DNA from 2 places in the Thermus aquaticus genome. Region 1 is predicted to be linked to the other one. Evidence: riboswitches for the same ligand, from Rfam matches in the RefSeq annotation. Region 1 holds a riboswitch; the other holds the start of a gene.
What was found. A riboswitch is a leader RNA that binds a small molecule or an ion and turns the genes downstream of it on or off. The one in region 1 is predicted to bind cyclic di-GMP.
Positions count from the first base shown of each region.

Region 2: linked by a shared signal. The riboswitch ahead of BVI061214_RS11480 (hypothetical protein) and the one ahead of BVI061214_RS08410 (hypothetical protein) in region 1 are both predicted to bind cyclic di-GMP.

Region 1 covers NZ_LHCI01000106.1:1,363,899-1,370,370, forward strand. Annotated here, with positions in the region: gene BVI061214_RS08395 (COG1470 family protein) at 1-282, opposite strand, end outside; gene BVI061214_RS08400 (hypothetical protein) at 287-889, opposite strand; gene BVI061214_RS08405 (COG1470 family protein) at 874-1,617, opposite strand; gene BVI061214_RS08410 (hypothetical protein) at 1,693-2,304, opposite strand; cyclic di-GMP riboswitch class II at 2,322-2,408, opposite strand; gene BVI061214_RS08415 (YbgA family protein) at 2,472-3,434, shown strand; gene fni (type 2 isopentenyl-diphosphate Delta-isomerase) at 3,449-4,456, opposite strand; gene crtI (phytoene desaturase family protein) at 4,453-6,021, opposite strand; gene BVI061214_RS08430 (glycosyltransferase family 2 protein) at 6,115-6,472, opposite strand, start outside.
Region 2 covers NZ_LHCI01000106.1:1,979,955-1,986,426, forward strand. Annotated here, with positions in the region: gene hemG (protoporphyrinogen oxidase) at 1-301, shown strand, start outside; gene BVI061214_RS11475 (diguanylate cyclase) at 337-2,580, shown strand; cyclic di-GMP riboswitch class II at 2,643-2,727, shown strand; cyclic di-GMP riboswitch class II at 2,795-2,880, shown strand; gene BVI061214_RS11480 (hypothetical protein) at 2,931-3,287, shown strand; gene BVI061214_RS11485 (bifunctional diguanylate cyclase/phosphodiesterase) at 3,329-5,902, shown strand; gene BVI061214_RS11490 (HD domain-containing phosphohydrolase) at 5,915-6,472, shown strand, end outside.

The DNA of each region.
Region 1 (6,472 bases):
CGCCTCCAGGTCCCTTATGGCCTCCACCTCCACCTTCTGGCAGACCTCCGTTCCCCCCCTGGGCCTGAGGCACACCCGGTAGGAGCCCGGTGGGGCCTCCTTGGGAACCTCCACCACCACGAGAAAGGGTCCCTCCCCAGGGCTCGGCGTGAGGAGGAGGGGGAGGTCCGAGGCTACCTCCACCTCCCCAGGGGGTAGGCCCAGGAACGGGAGGACCAGAACCTCCCCGGGCCTCGCCGCCAGGGCCAGGGAGAGGAAGAGGAGGGCGAGGATGGGGCGCATGGGATCAGTCACCCTGGACCTCGTACGTGAGGGTGAGGGCGCCTGTGGCGGGCAGGGGGGGGAAGAGGTCGTGGGGGCTGACCTCGACCCAGTAGTAGATGTGCAAGGTGGCGGTGGTGTTCCTCCGTATGTCGGCGAGGCGCCGGTTGTAGGGGACGGCGGAGAGAAGGGTGGGCGTGGGCGCGAGGCTCGTGGCGTTTCCGGAGATGACCTGAACCATGACGTAGAGCCTCGAGGTCCAGTCCACGGGGAGGGAACCGGAAACGCCCGTCACCCGCAAGCAGAACCTCCTCCCCGCCCCGCAAAGCGTCCCTCCCCTTATCGGGTCCCGGTTTGGGGTCCGCACCGTGCAGGCCATCCGGTACACTCCCCCGGGCGCTCCCGTCACCGCCGTGGGGAGGAAGCGCATGGGACCCGTGCCGTCCAGGAGGAGGAGGTAGGAGGCCAGGTTGGCCACGTAGTAGGGCTGTCCCGCCACGGTGGCCTGGGTGAGGGAGCCGGGGGCGGAAAAGTCGTATAGCAGGTCCGTGGCGTCGCAGTTCACGCTCTGGCCCAGGGCCTCGGGAAGGAGGAGGGCGAGGAGGAAAAGGCTCAGGGCACGGCCCATACGCCCTCCGCTGCGTAGCGCCCGTAGGCGCTTTCCAGGATCAGGACCACCCGGTACCGCCCTGGGGGAAGGGGCGCTTCCGGCTCCAGGGCGAGCTCCCGGTATCCCCCGGGGAAGACGGGGAGCTCGGCGATGGGGAGGCGGGCCACCTCCTTCCCCTCCCCGTCAAAGACCCGGGCCTCCCCTGTGACCCTTTGGAGGACGTTCCCGGGGTTTTCCAGCAAAAGGGGAAGGGCCTTCCCCTCGCCCCCTACCTTGGCCCGGAGGGCGGGGCGCTCCGTTCCCCTCAGGGTGAGGTAGACGGCGAGGCCCAGGGAGGGGCTGGCGGTGATCCGGAGGCCTCCCAGGCCCGTGGGCCTGGGCCCTGCGGTGAAGACCACCAGGCAGGCCAGGGTGCCCTCGGCTCCGGGCGGGGCCTTCAGGGTGAGGCGGACTTCGGCGGTCCCCCTTGGGGGCACGGTGAAGGCCGTGGGGGTGGCGGTGAGGTGGGGGCAGAGGTTGCGCTCGGGGCTTTCCGCCACGTCCCCTTGGGGCGTGAGGGCGAAGGGCCTTAGGGCTACGCTGAGGGCTTCCTCCCGGTCCAGGCCGTTCCGCATCCGGACCACTTCTGTGACTTCTCCCCCAGGGGGCAGGACCAGCTCCAGCCGGGCGGGGGAGAGGGCGAGGTCCACCTGGGCCAGGGCCTGGGTCAGGAGGAGGCCCGTGAGGGCGACTAGGGGGCGCTTCATGGTTTCGTTTCCCCTTTTAAGCATACAGGCCGCTTCCGGCCTGGGCAGGAAGCGGCCACGGAAAACTCCTAAGGCCTAGGGCGAGGTGAGGAGGAGGTTGACGGTGATCTGTTGGTTGATGCCCGCGAGAGGAATATCGTCGGTGATGTCCATGGTGAAGAGGTAGTAGAGCTTGTAGACGCTCCTCCCCTGGCCGCCGCTACCGGCGTTGAAGAGGGTGAGAGGGCTTGCGGCCGTGATGGGGGTGGGGGTGGTGGTCCAGGAGGCCCCCTTGCCGCTCACCTTCTCGGCGAAGACCTTGACCCGGCCGTTGCCCAGGGTGAGGGTCCCGCTGATGGAGTCGATCTTCACCGTCCACTGAGCTCGGTTGGTGCGGACGGTCACCGTCCCGTAGTCCCCGAGGTCGTTCTCGGCCGCATCCCTGATGGACGTGGGGGCGAAGTCCTGGGTGCCGCTAGCGGTGTCCAGGAAGGTCAGGTAGGCGGCCCAGGAGGCCTTGGTGTAGGGAGTTCCACCTATGGTAACCGTACCCGATGCGCTGGCATCGCCAAAGTCGAACAGGTAGTCGGTGGCGTCCAGCGTGAGCTGGAGGACGGAGGGGATGTTCACGGTGACCTTGGGGCTAGCGGTCTGCGCCAGGCTCAGGCTTGCCAGAAGGGCCATGAGGGCAACCAGCTTCCTTTTCATCTCTGCACCTCCTAAAGGGCTTTAGGGGCCGGTTGCGCCACTGGCTCCCCCTCGGCCCATGGCGCCCATCTTGGGCTCGAGGGTTCATCGCCTCCCCTCAGAGGACAATATTACAGGGCCGTGTGAAAGCCGTGTGAAAATGCGAGGCCAGCCCTTAGCATAAGGCCATGGAGGCCCCGAACCCCTCCCTGGAGGCCTGGCCCAGGCCCCGCCTGGTGGTGAGCGCCTGCCTGGGCTTCGCCGCCGTGCGCTACTCGGGAGAGCTGATCCCCGACAAGGTTGTGGCCGCCCTGAAGGCGCACGTGGACTTCGTGCCCGTCTGCCCCGAGGTGGAGATCGGCCTCGGGGTGCCCAGGCCCACGGTGCGCCTGGTGCGGGGCGAGGATGGGCCCAGGATGGTCCAGCCCAAGACGGGGGAGGACCTGACGGAAAGGATGCGGGCCTTCAGCCGGGCCTTCCTCTCCGGCCTGGGGGAGGTGGAGGGCTTCATCCTGAAAAACCGCTCCCCCACCTGCGCCCTCAAGGACGCCAAGGTCTACGCCTACGCCGACCAGGGGGGCGCCGTGGGCCACGGGCCCGGCCTCTTCGCCCAGGCGGTGATGGCGGCCTTTCCCCTCCTGCCCAAGGAGGACGAGGGGCGGCTCACCAGCGCCCGCGTCCGGGCCCAATTCTTCACCCGCATCTTCGGCCTGGCCCGGCTTAGGCGACTTGGGGACCTGGGCGAGCTCATGGCCTTCCACGCCCGCTACAAGCTCCTCCTCATGGCCTACAGCCAGAAGGAGACCCGGGCCCTGGGCCGGCTTCTGGGCGAGGCCCGGGGGAAGGCCTTTCGGGAGGTGCTTCGGGCCTACGAGGAGGGCTTCCTCAGGGCCACGGAAAAGCCCTACCGCCTGGGGGCCATGGCCGATGCCCTTCTCCACGCCTTTGGCTACTTTAAGAAGGGCCTAAACGCCCGGGAGAAGGCCCACTTCCTGGACCTTTTGCTGGACTTCCGCGAGGAGCGGGCGCCCCTCGAGGCCCCCCTGGCCCTCCTCCATTCCTGGGCGCTCCGCTTCGGCCAGGAGTACATAGAAGCCCAGGCCCTCCTGATGCCCTACCCCAAGCCCCTCATGGACCTGAAGAGTTCCTGAGCGCCCCGCCGTGGCTAAAGCCCCGGCGAAGCCTCCACCTTTCCCCTGGCCTCCACTGGCCTCCTCGCCCCCACGGCGAAGAGGGCCGTGCGGAGCTCCTCCAGGTAGTCGGCTATCCAGGCCGCGGCGGCCTCAGCGCCCATGAGGGCGGGCCTGAGGAGGGGCCTGGCCACGGCCACCAGGTCCGCCCCCAGGGCCAGGGCCTTGGCGGCGTCCGTCCCCGTGTAGACCCCTCCGGAGGCGATGAGGGGCACCTCGGGGAGGACTTCCCGCACCTCGAGGATGGCCTGAGCCGTGGGAACGCCCATCTCGCAGAGCTCGGGGTGGCGGACCTCCCCGTAGCGCACCCACTCCTCCACCCTGGCCCAGCTGGTCCCTCCGGCCCCGGCCACGTCCACCGCCGCCAAGGGGAGGCCCTTTAGGGCCAAGGCCGCCTCCCGGGAGAGGCCGTGCCCCACCTCCTTGACCAGGACGGGAAAGGGGAGGGGGAGGAGGGCCCTAAGCCTCGCGAGAAGCCCCCTAAAGTCGGTGTCCCCCCGCTGCACCGCCTCCTGGAGGGGGTTCACGTGGAGGGCGAGGGCGTCGGCCTCCAGCATCTCCACCAGCCTGATGAGGTCCTCCCGCCCGTAGCGCCTCAGCTGGGCCAGGCCCAGGTTGGCGACGAGGAGGGCTTTGGGGGCCACCTTGCGCACCTGGAAGCTCCTCAGGGCCTCGGGGCGCTCCAGGACGATTCGGCCCGAGCCCAGCATCATCCCCACCCCCAGGGCCTCGGCGGCTTCGGCCAGGGCCAGGTTGATGCGCTCGCCGTTCTCCTCCCCGCCGGTCATGGCCCCGATCAGGAAGGGGGCCTTCAGGGTCTTACCCAAAAAGGGCGTGGTGAGGTCCACCTCGCTTAAGGCGAGGCCCGAGAGGGCCTGGTAGCGGAGGCGGAAGCGCTCCAGGCCGGTGGTGGTCTTCTGGAAGGCCACCTCCCCGTGGAGGCAGGCCTCGAGGTGCTTCCGCTTCCTCTCCAGCGTGCTCAAGCCCTGGCCTCCAGAAGCTCTTTGGGGGCCCGTTCCAGGCCCAGGTCGTGGGCGATGAGCCGGGCGGTCATCTTGGCCGACATCATCACGCTGGGAAGCCCCGCCCCCGGCTGGTAGCTCTGCCCCACCAGGTAGAGGCCCTTCACGTCCTCGGAGCGGTTGTGGGGCCGGAAGCTGGCCGTCTGCCACAGGACGGGCTCGGGGCCGAAGGCGTTGCCCAGGTGGCTATTCAGGGTCCACTGGAAGTAGTCCGGGGTGACGAAGTGGGTGTAGACCAGCCGGTCCATGAGGCCGGGCAGGTAGCCGGCCTCGTCCAGGTAGCGCAGGGCCTTTTCCAGGTACTCGGGGCCGATCCTTCCCCAGTCCAGGCCGCTTCCGTTGTGGGGCACGGGCACCAGGGTGTAGGCGGCGTGGTGGCCCGGGGGGGCCAGGGAGGGGTCGGTGAGGGTGGGGAGGTGGAGGTAGTGGGCGAAGTCGTCGGGGAGGACCTTCCTTTGGAAGATGTCCCGGAGGAGCTCCTCGTAACGGTGGGAGAGGAGGACGTTGTGGTGCCTGAGCCTTTCCCCCTCGTCCCCCCGGGCCCTGAAGCCGAAGTAGGCCACGAAGAGGCTCATGGAAAGCCGGGTGCGCTTGAGGCGGAGGTCGCTGTGCCAGAAGCGGTCCTCGGGGGCGAGGAGCTCCCCGTAGGTGTGGACGTAGTCGGCGTTGGAGACTACCAGGTCGGCCTCTATCCTCTCTCCGTCCTGGAGGACCACGCCCACGGCCCGCCTGCCCCTGGTGAGGATGCGGCGCACAGGGGCGTTAAAGCGGATCCTCCCGCCGAGCTCCTCCAGCTTCCGCACCAGGCCCCGGACCAGGGCCCCCGTCCCCCCCATGGCGAAGTGGACCCCCCAGTTCCGCTCCACGAAGTGGATCATGGCGTAAAGGGCGGGGACCGAGAGGGGGTTCCCCCCGATTAGGAGGGACTCAAAGGAGAAGACCTGGCGCATCTTGGGGTTTCGGAAGTAGCGGGAGACCAAGGAGAAGAGGGGGCGCACGGCGTCCAGGCGGAGGAGGTCCGGGGCCACCCGCAAGAGGTCCAGGAGGCTTCCGAAGTGGGTGAAGCCCAGCTCCAGAAAGCCCTTCTGGAAGAGGGCCCTGGCGTGGGCCTCAAAGCGGCGGTAGCCCGGGAGGTCCTCCGGGGCCAGGCGCTGGATCTCCGAGAGGAGGTGCTCCCGGTCGTTGTTGTAGTCAAAGTGGGTGCCGTCGGGGAAGTGGATGCGGTAGAAGGGGTCCAGGGGGACGATCTTCACGTACCTTTGCGTGTGCGTTAGCCCCTCCTCCTCGGGGAAGTCGGGGTAGAGCCTGGGGTTTCCTGGGCTGGTGGCGAAGAGGTCCTCCAGGAAGGGGGGGACGGTGATCACCGTGGGGCCCATGTCAAAGGTGAAGCCCTGGGCCTGGTGGACGAAGGCCCGGCCCCCAGGGCCCGGGAGCTTTTCCAGGACCAGGACCTCTAGGCCCATGGCCGCAAGCCGTATGGCGGCGGAAAGCCCGCCCACCCCGCTACCGATCACCACCGCGCGCATGGGAGGAGTCTACCAGGCTCCTTTACCGGGAAAGATGGGCCTGGCCCACCTTTCATACCACCCCATGCTGGCTTGCGCCAGCATGGGGTGGTGTCAAAGGGGCCTACCCTTCCAGGTTTTTCCCGGGAGGAGGGCCCTGAGGTATACGGGCATGAGGAGGAGCGGGGCCAGGGGCGTGAGGAGGGCGGGGAGGAGGGGGCCTTTGAGGACGAGCTGGACGGCCAGGCGCTCCAAGAGGCCCAGAAGCCCCAGGTCAAAGCGGCCGAGGAGCCAGGGCAGGGTGTAGAGGGCCAGGTGGTAGAACGCCGAGCCTAGGAGGACGGCGGGGTTTTTCAGGTGGATGTCCAGGAAGTTCTTGGCGAAGCCCTTAAGGGCCTCGCCGTAGCCCCTGTACATCCGCACCCGGAAAAGCGCCACGCCCAGGTAGAGGCCGTAGCGGCCCGCCCTTCGG
Region 2 (6,472 bases), 620 kb from region 1:
GGCGGCGGGGCTTTCCGAGGCCGAACTGGCCAAAATCGCCCTGGAGGACCTCCGCCGCTTCCTCGGGAAGGAGGTGCGTCCGAGCCACACCTTCGTCTTCCGCTTCCCCGAGGGGATGCCCGGCTACCGGGTGGGGCACCTGGAGCGGCTTGACCGCCTGGAGATGGCCCTCCTCAAGGCCCCCGGGCTCTTCCTGGCGGGGAACTACCTGGAGGGCGTGGGCCTTCCCGAGGTGGTGCGCTCCGGCAGGAGGGCGGCGGGCCGCGCCCTGGCCCACCTGGCCCTGGCCCCCACCCCCTAGCGCCCGGGAAAGGCTTGGGTCAGCATAGGCCAAACATGGCCCTGTCTTATCCTGCCATAGCCCTGGCCTCCTTCCTGGTGGGGCTTTTGGCGGGCTTTTTGGGCTACAGCGACCCCTACATCCTCCCCTGGTTCATGATCGCCGTGGCCGTGGTGGCCAGCGTCTACGGCCTCTCCTGGGGGCTTCTGGCCGCCCTCTTCTCCACCCTGGTCCTCCTCCTTTTCCCGGGGTTTAACCCGATGGCCCTGGCCCTCCTCCTCCTCTCCGCCCTGCTGGCCCACCAGGTGGGGGAAAGCCTGCGGCGGGCTCACCGCCGCGCTAAAGCCCTCGCCAAAAGCCAGCGCCTGATCGCCGAGGCCCTCGAGGCCCTCCCCCAGGCCCCAAACCGGGAGGCCCTCCTCAAGAGCCTCCCCGAGCGCCTCCTTGCCCTGGGGGAGGGGGGGCACGTGGGGGTCTGGGTGCCCGCCCCCGAAGGGGGGTTTAGCCTTCTCGCCACCCACCCGCCCATGAGCCTGGCCTGGATCCCGGATAGCGGCGTGGTGGGCCGGGCCTTCCGGGAGGGCAAGCCCCTCTACATCCCCGATGTGCGGCGGGAGCCCGGCTACATCCCGGACCCCTCCATCCCCACCCTGGCCGAGCTGGCCCTGCCCCTTTGGGAAAGGGGCGAGGTGGTGGCGGTGCTGAACCTGGAGCGCCCAAAGCCCTTCCTCCCCGAGGAGGTGGAGGGCCTCACCCGCTTCGCCCAGGCGGTGGGCCTCCACCTGGACCGCCTGGCGGACCTGGAGGAGAGGACCCTCCTTTCTGGGCTTTCCGAAAGGCTCCAAAGCGCCGGGACCAAAGAAGAGGCGGCGGGGAGGGCCCTGGCCTTCCTGGTGCCCGCCTTGGGCCTCCAGGCCGGGGCCCTCTGGGAGGCCCGAGGAGCGCGGATGCAGGCCCTCGCCCACCACGGGGTGCGGGAAGCAAGCCTCCTCCGGGTGCTGGAGGAGGGCCTGGCCTTTGGGGTGGGCCTCGCCTGGCGGGTGTACGAGACGGGAAGCCCCCTCTTCACCGCCCGCTACGCCGAGGAAAGCCAGGGGGTTCCCGCCCTCCAGGCCCTGGGCTGGCGCACCTTCGCCGCCCTCCCCCTGCCCTCCCCGGGAAGCCCCAGGAGCCGCCGGGTCCTGGTCCTGGGCGCGCCGGAGGCCCGGCCCTGGCGCAGGGCCGAGGTGGAGAGCCTCCTCCTTTGTAGCCGCACCCTGGCCCTGGCCCTGGAACGCCTGGCCGAGAAGGCGCGGCACCAGGCGGTGAACCGCCTCTTCCAGGAGCTTTTGCAAAAGCCCCTGGAGGCCCTTTACCAGGAGGTCCTGGAGGAAGCCGTCCGGCAGGTGCCGGGGGCGGAGGCGGGGAGCCTCCTCGTGCTGGAGGAGGGGGTCTACCGCTTCCGGGCGGCGGTGGGGTACGACCTGGAAGGGCTTAAGGGGGTAGCCTTCCGGCCGGAGGACCAGCTCCTCTGGTACGGCCTGGGAGAGGAGGAGGCCCAGAGGGGCGAGCCCCGGATCCTCAGCGCCGAGGCCCGCCCCATCGCCGAGATCAGCCACAAGACCGCCCCCCCGGAGGTCATGGACCGCGCGGGCAGGGCCACGGAGATCCAGGCCAACCTCTGCCTCCCCATCCCCTACCAGGGCCAGGTGCTGGCCTACCTGAACCTGGACAACCTCCACGACCCCCGGGCCTTTGGCGAGGACAGCCTCGAGGCCGCCCGCTTCTTCGCCACCCCCCTGGCCGCCCTCCTCCACGAGGCCAGGACCCGGAGGCTTCTGGAGGAGGCCGCCCTCACCGATCCCCTCACGGGCCTTCCCAACCGCCGGGCCTTTGAACGGCTCTTTTTGGAGGAGCTGAAGCGGGCCGAGCGCTACGGTTACCCCCTCTCCCTGGCCGTCTTGGACCTGAAGGGGTTCAAGGCCATCAACGACCGGCTAGGCCACGCCGCCGGGGACCTGGCCCTCGTCCGCGTGGCCCAGGTCCTTTCCAAGGAGCGGCGCAACGGGGACCGGGTCTTCCGCTGGGGCGGGGACGAGTTCGCCGCCCTCTTCCCCCACACGGGCAAGGAGGGGGCCGTAAGGGCCGCCTTCCGCTACGCCCGGGCCATTGAGGGCATCTGCCTGGAAGGCCTCTGCCTGGGGGTCAACATCGGCCTCGCCACCTATCCCGAGGACGGGACGACCACGGACGAGCTCCTATCCGCCGCCGACACCCGCATGTACCAGGCCAAGGCCCAGGGGCTTTCTGTCTTGGCCTAAACGCCCCTTGCCAAAACCCGCCCGCAGGTGTACCCTTGAGCTAGGGACGCTGAAGTCCCCAAAGGCACCTCGGAGGCGACGAAGCCTGTCCTGCAATCTGGGCGCCTGGGACAGGTGGAGCCAGTGGCGCAACCGGCCGAGGGCGGGCAAAGCCAAACCTTTTCCTTGCTTTCCCTCTGTCGGCCAGGCGCCTAGCCTGGCCCTAAGGCTTTTTAGGGCGTTCGGAGGCGAGGAACCGTGATACCCAAGATGGGCGCCAAGGGACACGGGGAGCCAGTGGCGCAACCGGCCGGACGCTATAGCACGGCTATACCGCCGACCCTTGCGCCACCTCCCCCAAGGAGGTGGGCATGCGGACGTGGATCCTAGCCCTCTTGATCCTCGTAGGGGGCGTGGCCCCGGCCCAGAGCGCCGCCAGCGTCGGCGTGGGCATCCGCATCCCCGCCGTGGTGGGGCTCCGCCTGGCGGAGGTGGAAGGGCCTATGGTGTCCGCACTGGAGCTTGGGCCCGGGGTCCACACCCTCAGGCTCGTGGCCAACACCCAGTGGGAGCTTAGGGTGGAGGTGGAGGGCCAGGCCCTTCTGGCCAACCTGTCCCTTCAGGCGGGCACCCACGTCCTCTCGGGCCGGGGCAGGCTGACCCTCACCCTGGAGGTGCCCCCGGGGAGCCGGGTGCGCCTCAAGGTGGCCCTGGCGGGGATTTCTTAGAAACCACACCCCCTTAGGTGTAAACTAGAGGGGATTCGGCCATGGACTGGACCCGAACTCCCTCACGGTCCTCGCCCGTCCTGCCCCTCCTGCGGCAGGGCCTTCAGGGGCTTCCCGAGGCCCTCAGGGCCCTGGCCAAGGCCCTACAGGCCCACCGCGCCTACCTCTTCCGCTTGGAGGAGCGGGACGGGCTTTGGTACGCCTCCCAGCTGGCCGAGTGGGCGGGCCCCCACGTCACGCCCCAGATCCAGAACCCCAGCCTGCAACGCCTGCCCGTGCGGGAAGCGGGCTACGGCCGCTGGCTGGAGGCCTTTCTGCGGGGCGAAGCCATCGGAGGCGCGGTAAGGACCTTCCCCGAGGAGGAAAGGCCCCTTCTGGAGGCCCAGGAGATCCAAAGCCTCCTGGTGGTCCCCATCCGGGTGGAGGGGCGGCTCTGGGGCTTTCTCGGAGTGGACGACTGCGAAAGGGAGCGGGCCTTCACCCTCGAGGAGGAAGCCCTTCTCCGGGAGGTGGCTGAGGCCCTGGCCCGCACCCTGGACCTCTTTGAGGTCCACCGCTTCACGGAACGCCTCTTGGAGCTTTCCCCCTTCTACGTGGCCCGCATGAGCCCAGAAGGCGGACGCCTATGGGCCAACCTCGCCTTTAAAAAGGCCTTCCCCCAGGGGCTTCCCCTGCCCTTGGAGGCGCCCCTGGCCCAGCCGGGGCGGCCGGTGACGGCCACCACCGCTGGGGAGGCCCCCGCCGAGTGGACCCTGGTGGCCGTGCCCGGCCCGGGAGGGGAGGTCCTAGAGGTTCTGGCCTTCGGCCTGGACCTTCGGGAGCGCCTCCTGGCCCAGGAGCGGGAGGCCCGCTGGAGTGCCTTCCGCAAAAACCTCCTCCGGGTTTACGAGACCCTGATGGCCGAGGGGTTTTCCGAGTCCGTCTTCGGCCTCATCCTCGAGGCCGCCCTGGACACGGTGCCCGCCGCCCAGGCGGGGAGCGTGGCCGTCCTCAAGGAGGACGGGTACTACCACTTCGTGGCCGCCAAAGGGTACGACCTGGAGGCCCTGCGCCAGGTCCGGCTCCACCCGGAAGAGCCTCTCTCCCTCACCGGGCACAGGGAGGCCCAGGTCTTCACCCAGAAGGACCTCAAGCGCTTCAACCGGCGGCTGGACCCCAAGCGGAGAAGGGTGATGGAGGAGGCGGGAAGGGTGCGGGAGATCCAGGCCGTTCTGGCGGTGCCCGTCTACCTCTCCGGCGAGCGCAAGGCCTTCTTGTACCTGGACAACCTGGAGAGGGAGGACGCCTTCACCCCCCTGGACCTGGAGCTGGCCCAGGCCTTTGCCAGCCAGCTGGGCCTCCTCCTCCGGAGGATGGAGCTGGAGGGGAGGCTGACCTACCTGGCCTTCCACGACCCCCTGACCGGCCTACCCAACCGCCTCTTCTTCCTGGAGAAGCTGGCCCAGGCCCTAAAAGAGGAGCCCAGGGTGGCCGTCTTGTACCTGGACCTGGACGGGCTGAAGCTGGTCAACGACCTGGAGGGCCACGCCACGGGGGACGAGGTCATCCGGACCGTGGCCGCCCGCCTGCGGGCCGCCGTCAGGCCCCGGGACCTGGTGGCCCGGCAGGGCGGGGACGAGTTCCTCGTTCTCCTTGCGGGGCTCCGCAAGCCGGAGGAGGCCGTCCAGGTGGCGGAGCGGCTTCTAGAGGTGGTGCGCCTGCCCCTGCCCCTGGGCGGGCGGGTCTTTCACCTCACCACCTCCTTGGGCATCGCCCTGGGGGAGCCCGGCCTCACCCCGGGGGAGCTTCTGGCCCGGGCCGACCTGGCCCTTTACCGGGCCAAGGGCGAGGGCAAGGACCGGCTGGCCTTTTACGAGCCCGGGCTCCAGGAGGCCCTGCGCCGGGAGATGGCCCTGGTGGAGGCCCTGCGGGAGGCCCTGGCCGGGGATGAGGGCGAGCTCACCCTCCTCTACCAGCCCATCGTGGACCTGGCCACGGGGGCCCCTGTGGCCCTCGAGGCCCTGATCCGCTGGCCCAAGGCCCCCCCCGGCGAGTTCATCCCCCTGGCGGAGCGGCACCGCCTCATGCCGGAGCTGGGGGCGTGGGTCCTGCGCCGGGCCTGCCGGGAGCAGGCCCGCCACGGCCTGCCCGTGCACGTGAACGTGAGCCCCCAGGAGCTCCTCCACCCCGGCTACCCCGGCCTGGTGGCCCAGGTCCTGGAGGAGACCGGATGCCCCCCCAGGGCCCTGGTCCTGGAAATCACGGAAACCGCCCTCATCCCCGACGAGAGGGGGCGGGACGCCACCCTGACCGTGCGCATCCTGCGGGAGCTGGGAGTCAGGGTCTTCCTGGACGACTTCGGAAGCGGCTACTCCAGCCTGGAGCGCCTGGCGGCCCTTCCCGTGGACGGCCTCAAGCTGGGCCAGGCCTTCACGCAGGCCCTGGGGAACCCTCCGGACCCCCAAAGCCCCGCCGCCCGGCTGGTGGCCGCCGTCTTGGCCCTGGCCCAAGCCCTGGGGCTCGCCGCCGTGGCCGAGGGCATAGAGGGCGAGGCCACCCTGGCCTACCTGCGCCGCCTGGGGTTCACCTTGGGACAGGGCTTCCTCTTTGGCCGCCCCGCCCCTTTGGGGGTATAGTGGGGTAGGAGAATGCGCCTCAGCGCCGCAGGCAAGGTCGCCCTAGCCTACGCCCTCTTTTCCCTCCTCTGGATCCTGGGAAACGATCGGCTCCTTCTGGCCCTCTTTCCCAAGGCCGCAACCCTCACCCTCTGGCAAACGGTTAAAGGGTTCCTCTTCGTGGCCCTCTCTGGGCTCCTGGTCTACCTCCTGGCCCTCAGGGAAACCCGGGCGGAAGAGGCCAAAACCAGAGCCGAAAGGGCCTCCGCCCGCCGCCTCCAGGCCCTTCTGGAAAGCGGCAGGGAGCTCGTCTACCTCCTGGACGAAAAGGGGCGGATCCGCTACGCCTCCCCCAACGTGAGGAAGGTGCTGGGCTACCTGCCCTGGGAGGACCCGGGGCCGGGGGCGCCTATTTTGGACTACGTTCACCCTGAAGACAGGCTTCTCGCCGAGGCGGCCCTGCAGGACCTCCTCCGCCACCCGGGGACCACCCTGGAGTACCGCCTGCGCGTCCTGGACAAGGAGGGCGGGGTGCGGGCGGTGCGGGTGTGGGGCAGAAACCTCCTCCAGGACGAGGCGGTTAGGGCCATC